One region of the Methylomonas sp. ZR1 genome, then DNA from elsewhere that is predicted to be linked to it. Evidence: riboswitches for the same ligand, from Rfam matches in the RefSeq annotation. Region 1 holds a riboswitch; each other region holds the start of a gene.
The links. Region 1 has a riboswitch for cobalamin ahead of DDY07_RS06015 (CbtB domain-containing protein). Riboswitches for the same ligand answer to the same signal wherever they lie in the genome.

Region 1 (3,275 bases):
AGGATATTGTTATGAATCGGCTATTCGCTAACCAGACCGCAACTACCGGTTACCTGGTTTGGGGTGGTTTATGCGCGAGGTAATTCAATGCTTGATCGATTGGTTGGATAGTGAGCCAAGCGATGAAAAAGGCCACCGCATATTGCGCGCGTTAGCTCAGGAATCGTTAAAGAAAGTGGATTTCGAAGAGTCGGAGCGACGTTTCACGGCCGATGCAATCGTCGCTGCTGTTGGTGAGTCCTTAGACAGTGCCGAACCTAAAAAATGGATCGACTGGCCGGGTTCGTTAAAAAAATATTGCGAAATCCGTGAACCGCAAATCATGGAGTTTGCCCGTAAGCGTAGGCTTTCGCATTATCCAAAGCCGGAGCGTAAAAGCACAAAGGGAGGGCCGGGACGACACACGACGTTCTATATCAAAGCTGAAACGGTTCCGGTGATATTGGAAGAAGACCAAGCAATCGAGAATGTTCGGGCTGGGAGCAACATAGCCGATTTGCAAGCCAGCTATCAACTGACAGAATTGGGTGAAGTCAAACCCAGTTGGATCGCGAGTTGGTTATTTCGGCACGGACAAATCGAATTACGCCGATGGCATGTATGGGGAGTACTGGGCTGGTTGGCAACAATAGGCGGACTTGCATTGTTAATTGCCTATGCCGGATGGCTATCGTTATCCGTGCCTAGGCCGGTGACAACGCAAGATTTGACATTACTGGTCAGTATTTTTGCGATTCCCTATGGTTCCTGGGTAACTATCATCAAGCCTTGGATATTATTGTTGGATGATCGAATTGTCGTAGCCCATGAACTATTCACAAATTTTTATGAACAGTCTGCGCAGTTCGAACTGCTTCGAGACGGAGATTTAAGAGTAATTCGGTTAGTTCGGTATTCGGCGGCATGTCCCATTTGTGGCGCCACTATTTATCTCGAAAAAGGCGAGCCGGATTACAGACGAAGATTGGTGGGGCGTTGTTATGAAAGCCCGAGAGAGCATGTGTTTAGTTTTGATAGAATCACTCGTTGCGGGCGATTACTGGTTGATCGATAACTTGTCGAGAGGAGCTGCTGCCGCACCGTTTATTCTTATTTCAATACATTTCATTTGCCCTACGACTAGCTGCGGCATACAATCGCCGCTGGTTTTAAGGTTCCCGCTCTTGGCGGGTGAAACTGGAAGTCGGTTAAATGCCGACGCTGCCCCCGCAACGGTAGGTGATTCGTCACGAGCCCGGAGACAGGCCTAAAACTGTAGTCAACAGTATTGCGGAGGGCGATCTGTCAAATCGGTTTTTTTTGGTTTGTCTTTCCCTCTGTTATTCCGTCCACCTTATTCGGAACAGACAACCATGAAAACACTCGCGGCATCTACCACCCTTTCTTCCTCAAAAATCCTGCCCGGCCTGAGTGCTATTGTTTTGGGCCTGACCGTCGTGTTAGGTTTGGGTTTCTTGCAGGACGCTAACAACTACCTGCATAACGCCGCCCACGACGGACGTCACAGCGCAGCTTTTCCTTGCCATTAACATGGCGGATTTTCGTAAGCTGGTCACCATCTCGCTACTGGCGGGACTATTGGGCGGCTTGTTACTCAGCGTGCTACAACACTATCAAACCTTGCCCTTGATTTTGGCCGCCGAACAATTCGAAACGCCATCGGCTGAGCATGTGCGTGACTGGCAACCGATGGACGGCTGGCAACGTAATGGCTTTACCTTGCTGTTCAATGGCCTAACCGGCTTCGGCTTTGCCTTGTTTATCAGTGTCGCCCTGTACTGGCGGGATCAACATGGTTACCTGTACGGACTCGGCTGGGGTTTGGCCGGTTATTTGGTATTTTTTGTCGCGCCATCATTGGGCTTGCCGCCGGAGTTGCCCGGCACCGACAGCGCCGAATTACATAGTCGCCAAGCGTGGTGGCTTTTTACGGCCGCCGCTACCGCGATTGGCTTGTTTGGTCTGTTTTTGACCAAACAGCGCTGGCTGCAAATCGGCGGCGCTGGCTTACTGACCTTACCGCACCTGATCGGCGCACCGCATCCCGAGGTTGCTCAGGCTTTAGCGCCCGAAGCCTTACAACAGCATTTTGTGGTGTTGACATCCATCAACAACGCTATTTTCTGGCTGGCCTTAGGCACAATATCGGGCCGATTGTTGCGTAAAGTAACGTTTTAGTGATGAATGCTGCCGCAACACGCCATTGCCCGGCGATATTGATCAGCACCCCTGCCTCCGGGCAAGGCAAAACCACCATAACTGCAGCTTTGGCCTATTACCATCGTCAGCAAAACCGCAAGGTACGCGTGTTCAAAACCGGCCCGGATTTTATCGATCCGCAAATCTTGAGCTTTGCTTGCGAACAACCGGTTTATCAGCTGGATTTATGGATGATGGGCGAAGCGCATTGCTGTGAGATGCTTTATAACGCCGCCGCCGACGCTGACGTTATCTTGATTGAAGGTGCCATGGGCTTGTTCGACGGCGATAGCAGCAGCGCCGATTTGGCACAAACACTAGACGTGCCTGTGGCCGTTGTCATTGATGCGGGCGGCATGGCACAAACTTTTGCCGCAGTAGCTTATGGCTTAGCCCATTACCGTGCCAACTTAACGTTTGCCGGGGTCATCGCCAACAAAGTCGGCAGTCCTAGTCATGCCAAACTGCTAGAAGAAGCGTTGCCGAATAACATACCTTTGCTGGCGGCGATGGCGAAAGATACCGGAGTCGGCATGCCGTCGCGGCACCTGGGTTTGTTGCAGGCCGACGAAATCGGCGACCTCGATCTTCGCCTGGCCCGCGCCGCAGAATTGCTCAGCAGCCTTGCGCCGTGCCGATTGCCGCAGCCGGTCACCTTCGCGCCGATTACTACCGATCCGCCGCCGAAATTGCTGACTGGTAAGCGTATCGCAGTAGCTCGTAATGCCGCGTTTTCGTTTATCTATCAAGCCAATCTGGATTGTTTGCAAGCCATGGGCGCTGAACTGACGTTTTTCTCGCCGCTCGCAGACCACGTATTACCCGAGGCAGACAGTGTTTATTTGCCCGGCGGTTACCCGGAACTACATCTCCAAACATTGGCCGACTATGTCGCCATGAAACAAGCCTTGCAGCAACATCATCAAGCCGGTAAACCGATTTACGCCGAATGCGGCGGTTTTTTATATTTGCTGGAACGCCTGGCCGATAAAGACGGCCATACGGCAGCGATGGCAGGATTACTACCCGGTAGCGCGCAGATGCAAAACCGGCTGGTCAATCTTGGCATGCACGGC
Region 2 (3,275 bases), 1.7 Mb from region 1:
ACATTGCATATTGGGCATTGGCTGAAGGTTGCGTCAGGGTGAATCATGCTGAGGTGGCGCGCGCTGCAATATGCGCAAACAGTGAATATCAAATCGCCGGCCAAGAGCATGCTCATTAAAGACCACGCTCTGTTTATGTCTAACGTGAACTGTTGTGCTGCAGGAGATATTCCTTTTGGCTCGGTTAATATTTTCGATGCGATGTTTTTGTAAATGCTATAGGCGTCAACCAAGGCCTGAGCTGAAGAATGCTGAATTGATAATCGCCGCCGAATATCATCGAGAATGCCTAAAAATAGCGACGCGTGAATATTGCGATTGGTTGACTGAATGACCCATTGATGATCATGAGGAAGCATGCCTTGTTTGGGCGGGTATCCTTTTACTGATTTATACAAGTCGATACTCTGTTGGCGTGACAACCGACAAAGTTGACTCACGATGGGAGGACGAGCGCCAAGCTGAATCAATTGTTCGGCTAAAACCAGGTAATTGGCGAAATCTGATGCTTTTTTAAATGGCACTGTCTTCATTTGTCCATCTCGGAATACAAGGTTGAAATAATTCCACGTAGGTGCCCATGGCAAGGCCACTTGGAACGAAGACCGGCAACAATTGAATGACTGCTCGGCTACTTTCAGCTTGTTCCCGAAGATGCTCCAAAGTCATTTCTGCGAGTTTTTCTATGCGGTCTTTATCCAAGCCAAATCGCCATGCTGTTTCTGCCGGGTTGCTGCGGGCGCATTCCCGGGCTAGCATGAGATATTCGAAATTTAATCGGGCAAGATCTTCATCCAGTGTTGACATAGACGCCTCTTAGTTGATTAACGGCTGTTGTCGATATGCTAGGCAGGTAATGCTCAAATGTCCCGGTCGCAAAGTGACCCGTTTTGGGTCACAAAGCTCCGGAGCTCCCGACTGATATGGTCTGGTATTGTTCAAATCAATTGGCTTCTTCAACAGCCGATTCTTTTTTCGATATGTGGACTGCCAAGTTGATAACGCTAGGCTTTTTGCATGTCTTGCAGAATTGATGATCCCGAAATTCTTCTAACTTCTTTCTGCTTATCAGAGGCTTTGCCCACGGTAAATGGAGCCGTAATTGGAGTTGGGTCTAATTAAGTACGTTTCAAAATCATTTTTCTTCGCTCATATCGCTTTGGTTATTGGGGGCATTGTTATGAATCGGCTGTTTGCTAACCATACCGTTACTGTCGGTGGCCTAGTTTGGGGGTGGTGCGAGGGATTCAGTACTTGATTGACTGGGTGGATAACGAGCCAATCGATGAAAAATGCCACCGCATATCGCGCGCGTTAGCCAAAGAGTCGTTAAATAAGGCGGATTTCGAAGAATCGAAGCGACGGTTCACGGAGGATGAAATCGTCGCTGCTGGTGGACGCTCCATCGGAAGTTCTGATTCAAAAAAATGGATCGACTGAGCCGGGGTATTGAAAAAATATTGCGAAACCCGCGAGCCGAAAATCTTAGAATTTGCCCGTAAACGAGGACTTTTCCACAATCAAAACCGGAGCGTAAATGCGGATTCCAGTGATCGTGAACACGATAAAGAACAGAACGATACATTTCATTTGCCCTATGACTAGCTGCGGCATATAATCGCCACTGGTTTTAAGGTTCCCGCTTTTCGCGGGTGAAACTGGAAGTCGGTTAAATGCCGACGCTGCCCCCGCAACGGTAGGTGATTCGTCACGAGCCCGGAGACAGGCCTAAAACTGTAGTCAACAGTATTGCGGAGGGCGATCTGTCAAATCGGTGTTTTTTTGGTTTGTCTTCCCCTCTGTTATTCCGTCCACCGTATTCGGAACAGACAGCCATGAAAACACTCGCAGCATCTACCACCCTTTCTTCCTCAAAAATCCTGCCCGGCCTGAGTGCTGTTGTTTTGGGCTTGACCATCGTTTTAGGTCTGGGTTTCGTGCAGGATGCCAATAACTATCTACATAACGCCGCCCACGACGGACGTCACAGCGCAGCATTTCCTTGCCATTAATATGGCTGATTTTCGTAAGCTGGTCGTAGTTTCGCTGCTGACTGGACTATTGGGCGGCTTGTTGCTCAGCGTGCTGCAACATTATCAAACCTCGCCCTTGATTTTGGCTGCCGAACAATTCGAAACACCATCGGCTGAGCATGTGCATGACTGGCAACCGATGGACGGCTGGCAACGTAATGGCTTTACCTTGCTATTCAATGGCCTGACCGGCTTCGGCTTTGCCTTGTTTATCAGTGCCGCCCTGTACTGGCGGGATCAACGCGGTTACCTGTACGGACTCGGCTGGGGTTTGGCCGGTTATTTGGTATTTTTTGTCGCGCCATCATTGGGCTTGCCGCCGGAGTTGCCCGGCACCGACAGCGCCGAATTACATAGTCGCCAAGCGTGGTGGCTTTTTACGGCCGCCGCTACCGCGATTGGCTTGTTTGGTCTGTTTTTGACCAAACCGCGCTGGCTGCAAATCGGCGGAGCTGGCTTACTGGCCTTACCGCATCTGATCGGCGCACCGCATCCGGAGGTTGCCCAGGCTTTAGCGCCCGAAGCCTTACAACAGCATTTTGTGGTGTTGACATCCATCAACAACGCTATTTTCTGGCTGACCTTAGGCGCCATATCGGGCCGATTGTTGCGTAAAGTTACGTTTTAATGATGAATGCCACTGCAGCACGTCATTGCCCGGCGATGTTTATCAGCGCCCCGGCCTCCGGTCAGGGCAAAACCACTATCACCGCAGCCTTGACCTATTACCATCGCCAGCAAAACCGCAAGGTACGCGTGTTCAAAACCGGACCGGATTTTATCGATCCGCAAATATTGAGCTTTGCTTGCGGACAGCCGGTTTATCAGCTGGATTTATGGATGATGGGCGAAGCGCATTGCCGTGAGATGCTTTATAACTCGGCAGCCGAAGCGGACATCATCTTGATTGAAGGTGTCATGGGCTTGTTCGACGGCGATAGCAGCAGCGCCGATTTAGCGCAAACGTTAAATGTGCCGGTGGCCGTTGTCATCGATGCGGGCGGCATGGCACAAACTTTTGCCGCAGTGGCTTATGGCTTAGCCCATTACAGAGCCAACTTGCCGTTTGCCGGTGTCATCGCCAACAAAGTCGGCAGTCCTGGTCATGCCAAACTGCTGGAAGAGGCATTGCCGGAAAGTATGCCCTTGCTGGCTGCCATGGCGAAAGATGACGCGGTCGGTTTGCCGTCTCGGCACTTAGGCTTATTACAGGCCGACGAAATCGGCGACCTTGATGCTCGT
Region 3 (3,275 bases), 3.2 Mb from region 1:
CGGCGGTCATAAAGCTGCCCAGACGGACCCGGTTCGCGGCGTCGTCGAATCGTTCGCCCTGAGCCAACACGGAGGCACCAATATCAATGTCACCGAACGAGCGCGAGACATCATAGGACAAGCTTTCCGTCACTCGACGCGGCAGACGCAAATTGGTCTGCCTGTCCTTCGGTGTCATCAGGTTAATGCTTAGTTTGTTGTTCCAGCCGAGAATTTGCGTGGACACTTCGGCTTCTATGCCATCTATCTGCGCCTTGCCGATATTTCTGGCGGTGGACGGCGTGCCGCTAAATACAATCAAATCCTCGATATTGGTGTGATAAGCGCGCAGTTCCCAGTTGGCCCAATCGTGATGGCCGGCAAAACCGGCTTCGAAGCTGGTGGACTTTTCCGGACGCAAGCCGGGGTTGCCGAAGCCTGGGAAGTATAACTGGTTAAAGGTCGGCGCCTTAAACGCATTGCCGAAACTGGCAAAAGCGCTGAGACCGTAATCCCAATTAAACCGCCAGCCGAAATTGCCGGTGACACTATCGCCGAAAGCCTGGTTTTCGTCCCACCGCAAGGAAGCGTTCAAAAAATGCTTGTCGAAAATCCGGCTGTGCAAATCAGCGAACACTCCGACATCGTAACGCGAGGTTTCGACATAGCGTGTGGTGCTGTCGACTTCGTCGAAGCGGTAATCGGCACCCACTGTCAACTGGTGATCCTTATGCAAGGCCAGTTCGTTCAGCCAACTGGCGTTCCAGCGTGTGGTGTTGAAACGACTGGTAAACCGACCGTTATGCCGAAACTGATCGGCATCGTCCATGCTTTGTCCCACCCGCAAAGTGGATTTCCACCTATCGCTGAAATTTGCGCTGGCTGTGGCTCCCAGCGTCTGATTGACAAACTCAGTGGTGCTACTGATGGAATTGTCGATCTCGGTTTCGCCTTCGGCTCGCAGGAAAAATGCTTCCAGTTCCGCGCCGTTGTCGAAGCGGTAACCGGCTTTGGCATTCAGACTGGTGTTGTTATAGCCGTCGCGGTCCGGATTATAGCCGCTCGCGACGCTGACACCGCTCAGCGCATTGATGCCCTGGCTACCGAGTTGAGCGGCGCTCAAGCTATACCAAGCCTTGCCCCATTTACCGTTGACGGCCGCCGAGCCGTTATAGGTGTCGTATGAGCCGCCGCCGGCTTCCAGCGCAATGTTCGGCCGTTCACTGGTGCCGCCCTTGCGAGTAAATATCTGAATCACCCCGCCGATCGCTTCCGAGCCATACAGGCTGGACTGCGGGCCTCGAGTGATTTCCACACGTTCGATTTGATCGATAGGAATAAACTGAAATGCGCTGGTGCCGGTGGTCACCGAGCCGGCCTTGATGCCGTCGATTAAAACCAGTACATGATCGGAGTTAGTGCCGCGCAGATAGACATTGGTATCCTTGCCGTAACCGCCGCTTTGCACCATATCAACGCCCGGCGTGCCTTTTAGTAACTCAGGAAGGGTTCTAACCTGAAGTTTCTCGATGTCCTGGCGATTATAAACCGTCATCGCCGTGGCTAATTCGTTCTGTCTAGTCTCGGTTCGGGTAGCCGTCACGACTGTTTCGGCAAGGTTGATAGCCTCATCGCCGGTTGCCGCCCACACGGTAAAAGGCGTACTCGCCAGCAATAAAGATCTGTATAGAATTGTTTGCATATTGTCCTCTGCGCCCGCCGCGCATCCGGGTGAAAAAGGACAGAGGAAAAACGGAAAACGAAAAAGACGGAGGCAGGCTAGGCATGGACTCAGACCATTCCGTCAACAGCCCTCCGCTGTCTCGAATGATCTTCCGGGCCAGTCTCCGGGCTTATAAGTGGCTTGACGCCTGATCTGCGACCTTCCCATGCAAAGCGCACAGTGGCAAAAACGCAGCTCTTTACTTATCTACCGTTGCGGGGGCAGCGCCGGCATGAGCGGATAAAACCGCCGCACCGACTTCCTGTTTAAGCTTGGCCGAGAAAGCGGCGCAAACACCTGAAAGAAGCGTGCAATTTTAGGGAGTCGGGCATGATAAAGCAAGAGTGTCCGAGCGGGTCACCCACAATCGGCATTGCAAATACCCCTTTCCGTGCTATACATTGGTGCATTGATTAATGCTGTTAACTTAGACTTCAACAAATGCGGGCGGGATCATGGAAATTCAATCGAAATTGTTAGGCAACCAAGACATCAATCCGGACACTATCATCAATTTTCCGCGCGGCCTACCCGGTTTTGAAGATCAGACCCGCTTTAAATTATTTCATCAGGAAGGCAGCGAGATTGTCTATTGGCTGCAATCGGTCGATAACGCGGAGCTGACTTTTTCCGCGGCTCATCCGTCGCACTTCAACATCAATTATAACTTTACGGTAACCGACCCCGAAGAAGCGCTGCTGCAACTAGAGCCGGGCGACGAACTGGTGATATTAATTCTGCTGCACAAAGACAACGAGCAGGATAATGGCAAGCCGACCATTAAAGGCTCGATCAAATCGCCAATCTTAATCAACGCCAACAAACGCATCGGCATGCAAAAAGTATTGGTGGCAATCGAACAAAGCATCACCCTGACCGAGAAGGTCAGTGAGATAGATGTATCTGAAGCTTAAAAAATGCAAACATCCGCCGGCGATTGAGTTCGCCGGCGGATGTTTAAATCAGGCGGCCTGAACAGGAATGGAATGACTGGAATGGCTAATACGATTGTTGCCGTCGAAATACACCAAAGTCGGCTTGTAGTTCGTCAGTTCCTTCTCATCTAAGCTGGCGAACGCACAAACGATAATCAAATCGCCAGGGCACGCCAACCTTGCAGCTGCACCGTTAATCGAAAATACGCCGGAATCTTCTTCGGCGCGAATCGCATAGGTGGTAAAGCGTTGACCATTGTTAATATTGTAAATATGGATTTGCTCGTACTCCCTGATGCCGGAAAAATCCAAAATTTTACCGTCTATAGCACACGATCCTTCGTAATCCAGCTCGGAATGCGTTACCCGCGCACGGTGTAACTTAGCTTTAAGCATGTTTATGTTCATGGTAAACAAGGTCGAATACTAGGGCCGGCGATTATGCCTGAAATTGACTCTGCTATCAAATTTAAGCATTAGCTTTTAAAGGTAAAAACCAATGCAGTCAGTTGTTTATTGTAGAAAAATACAGGTTATCGATCAGGCGTGTAGTGCCCAGCTTGGCAGCAGCCAAAATCAGCAGATTAGCGTCGCAGGTGCTGGCCGGCAATAAATCCTTGCTACGGCAAATGCTGAAA

Region 2: another riboswitch for cobalamin. It lies ahead of DDY07_RS13540 (CbtB domain-containing protein); the one in region 1 lies ahead of DDY07_RS06015 (CbtB domain-containing protein).
Region 3: another riboswitch for cobalamin. It lies ahead of DDY07_RS20450 (TonB-dependent receptor); the one in region 1 lies ahead of DDY07_RS06015 (CbtB domain-containing protein).

What each region holds. Positions count from the first base shown of each region.
Region 1 is NZ_RCST01000001.1:1,342,059-1,345,333, forward strand. It holds gene DDY07_RS06010 (hypothetical protein) at 176-1,054, shown strand; cobalamin riboswitch at 1,135-1,265, shown strand; gene DDY07_RS06015 (CbtB domain-containing protein) at 1,353-1,529, shown strand; gene DDY07_RS06020 (CbtA family protein) at 1,531-2,178, shown strand; gene DDY07_RS06025 (cobyrinate a,c-diamide synthase) at 2,181-3,275, shown strand, end outside.
Region 2 is NZ_RCST01000001.1:3,005,943-3,009,217, reverse strand. It holds gene DDY07_RS13555 (FlhC family transcriptional regulator) at 1-533, opposite strand, end outside; gene DDY07_RS13550 (flagellar transcriptional regulator FlhD) at 514-807, opposite strand; gene DDY07_RS13545 (hypothetical protein) at 1,255-1,440, shown strand; cobalamin riboswitch at 1,617-1,747, shown strand; gene DDY07_RS13540 (CbtB domain-containing protein) at 1,836-2,012, shown strand; gene DDY07_RS13535 (CbtA family protein) at 2,014-2,661, shown strand; gene DDY07_RS13530 (cobyrinate a,c-diamide synthase) at 2,661-3,275, shown strand, end outside.
Region 3 is NZ_RCST01000001.1:4,502,338-4,505,612, forward strand. It holds gene DDY07_RS20450 (TonB-dependent receptor) at 1-1,681, opposite strand, end outside; cobalamin riboswitch at 1,800-2,018, opposite strand; gene fliW (flagellar assembly protein FliW) at 2,158-2,616, shown strand; gene panD (aspartate 1-decarboxylase) at 2,665-3,045, opposite strand; gene panC (pantoate--beta-alanine ligase) at 3,143-3,275, opposite strand, start outside.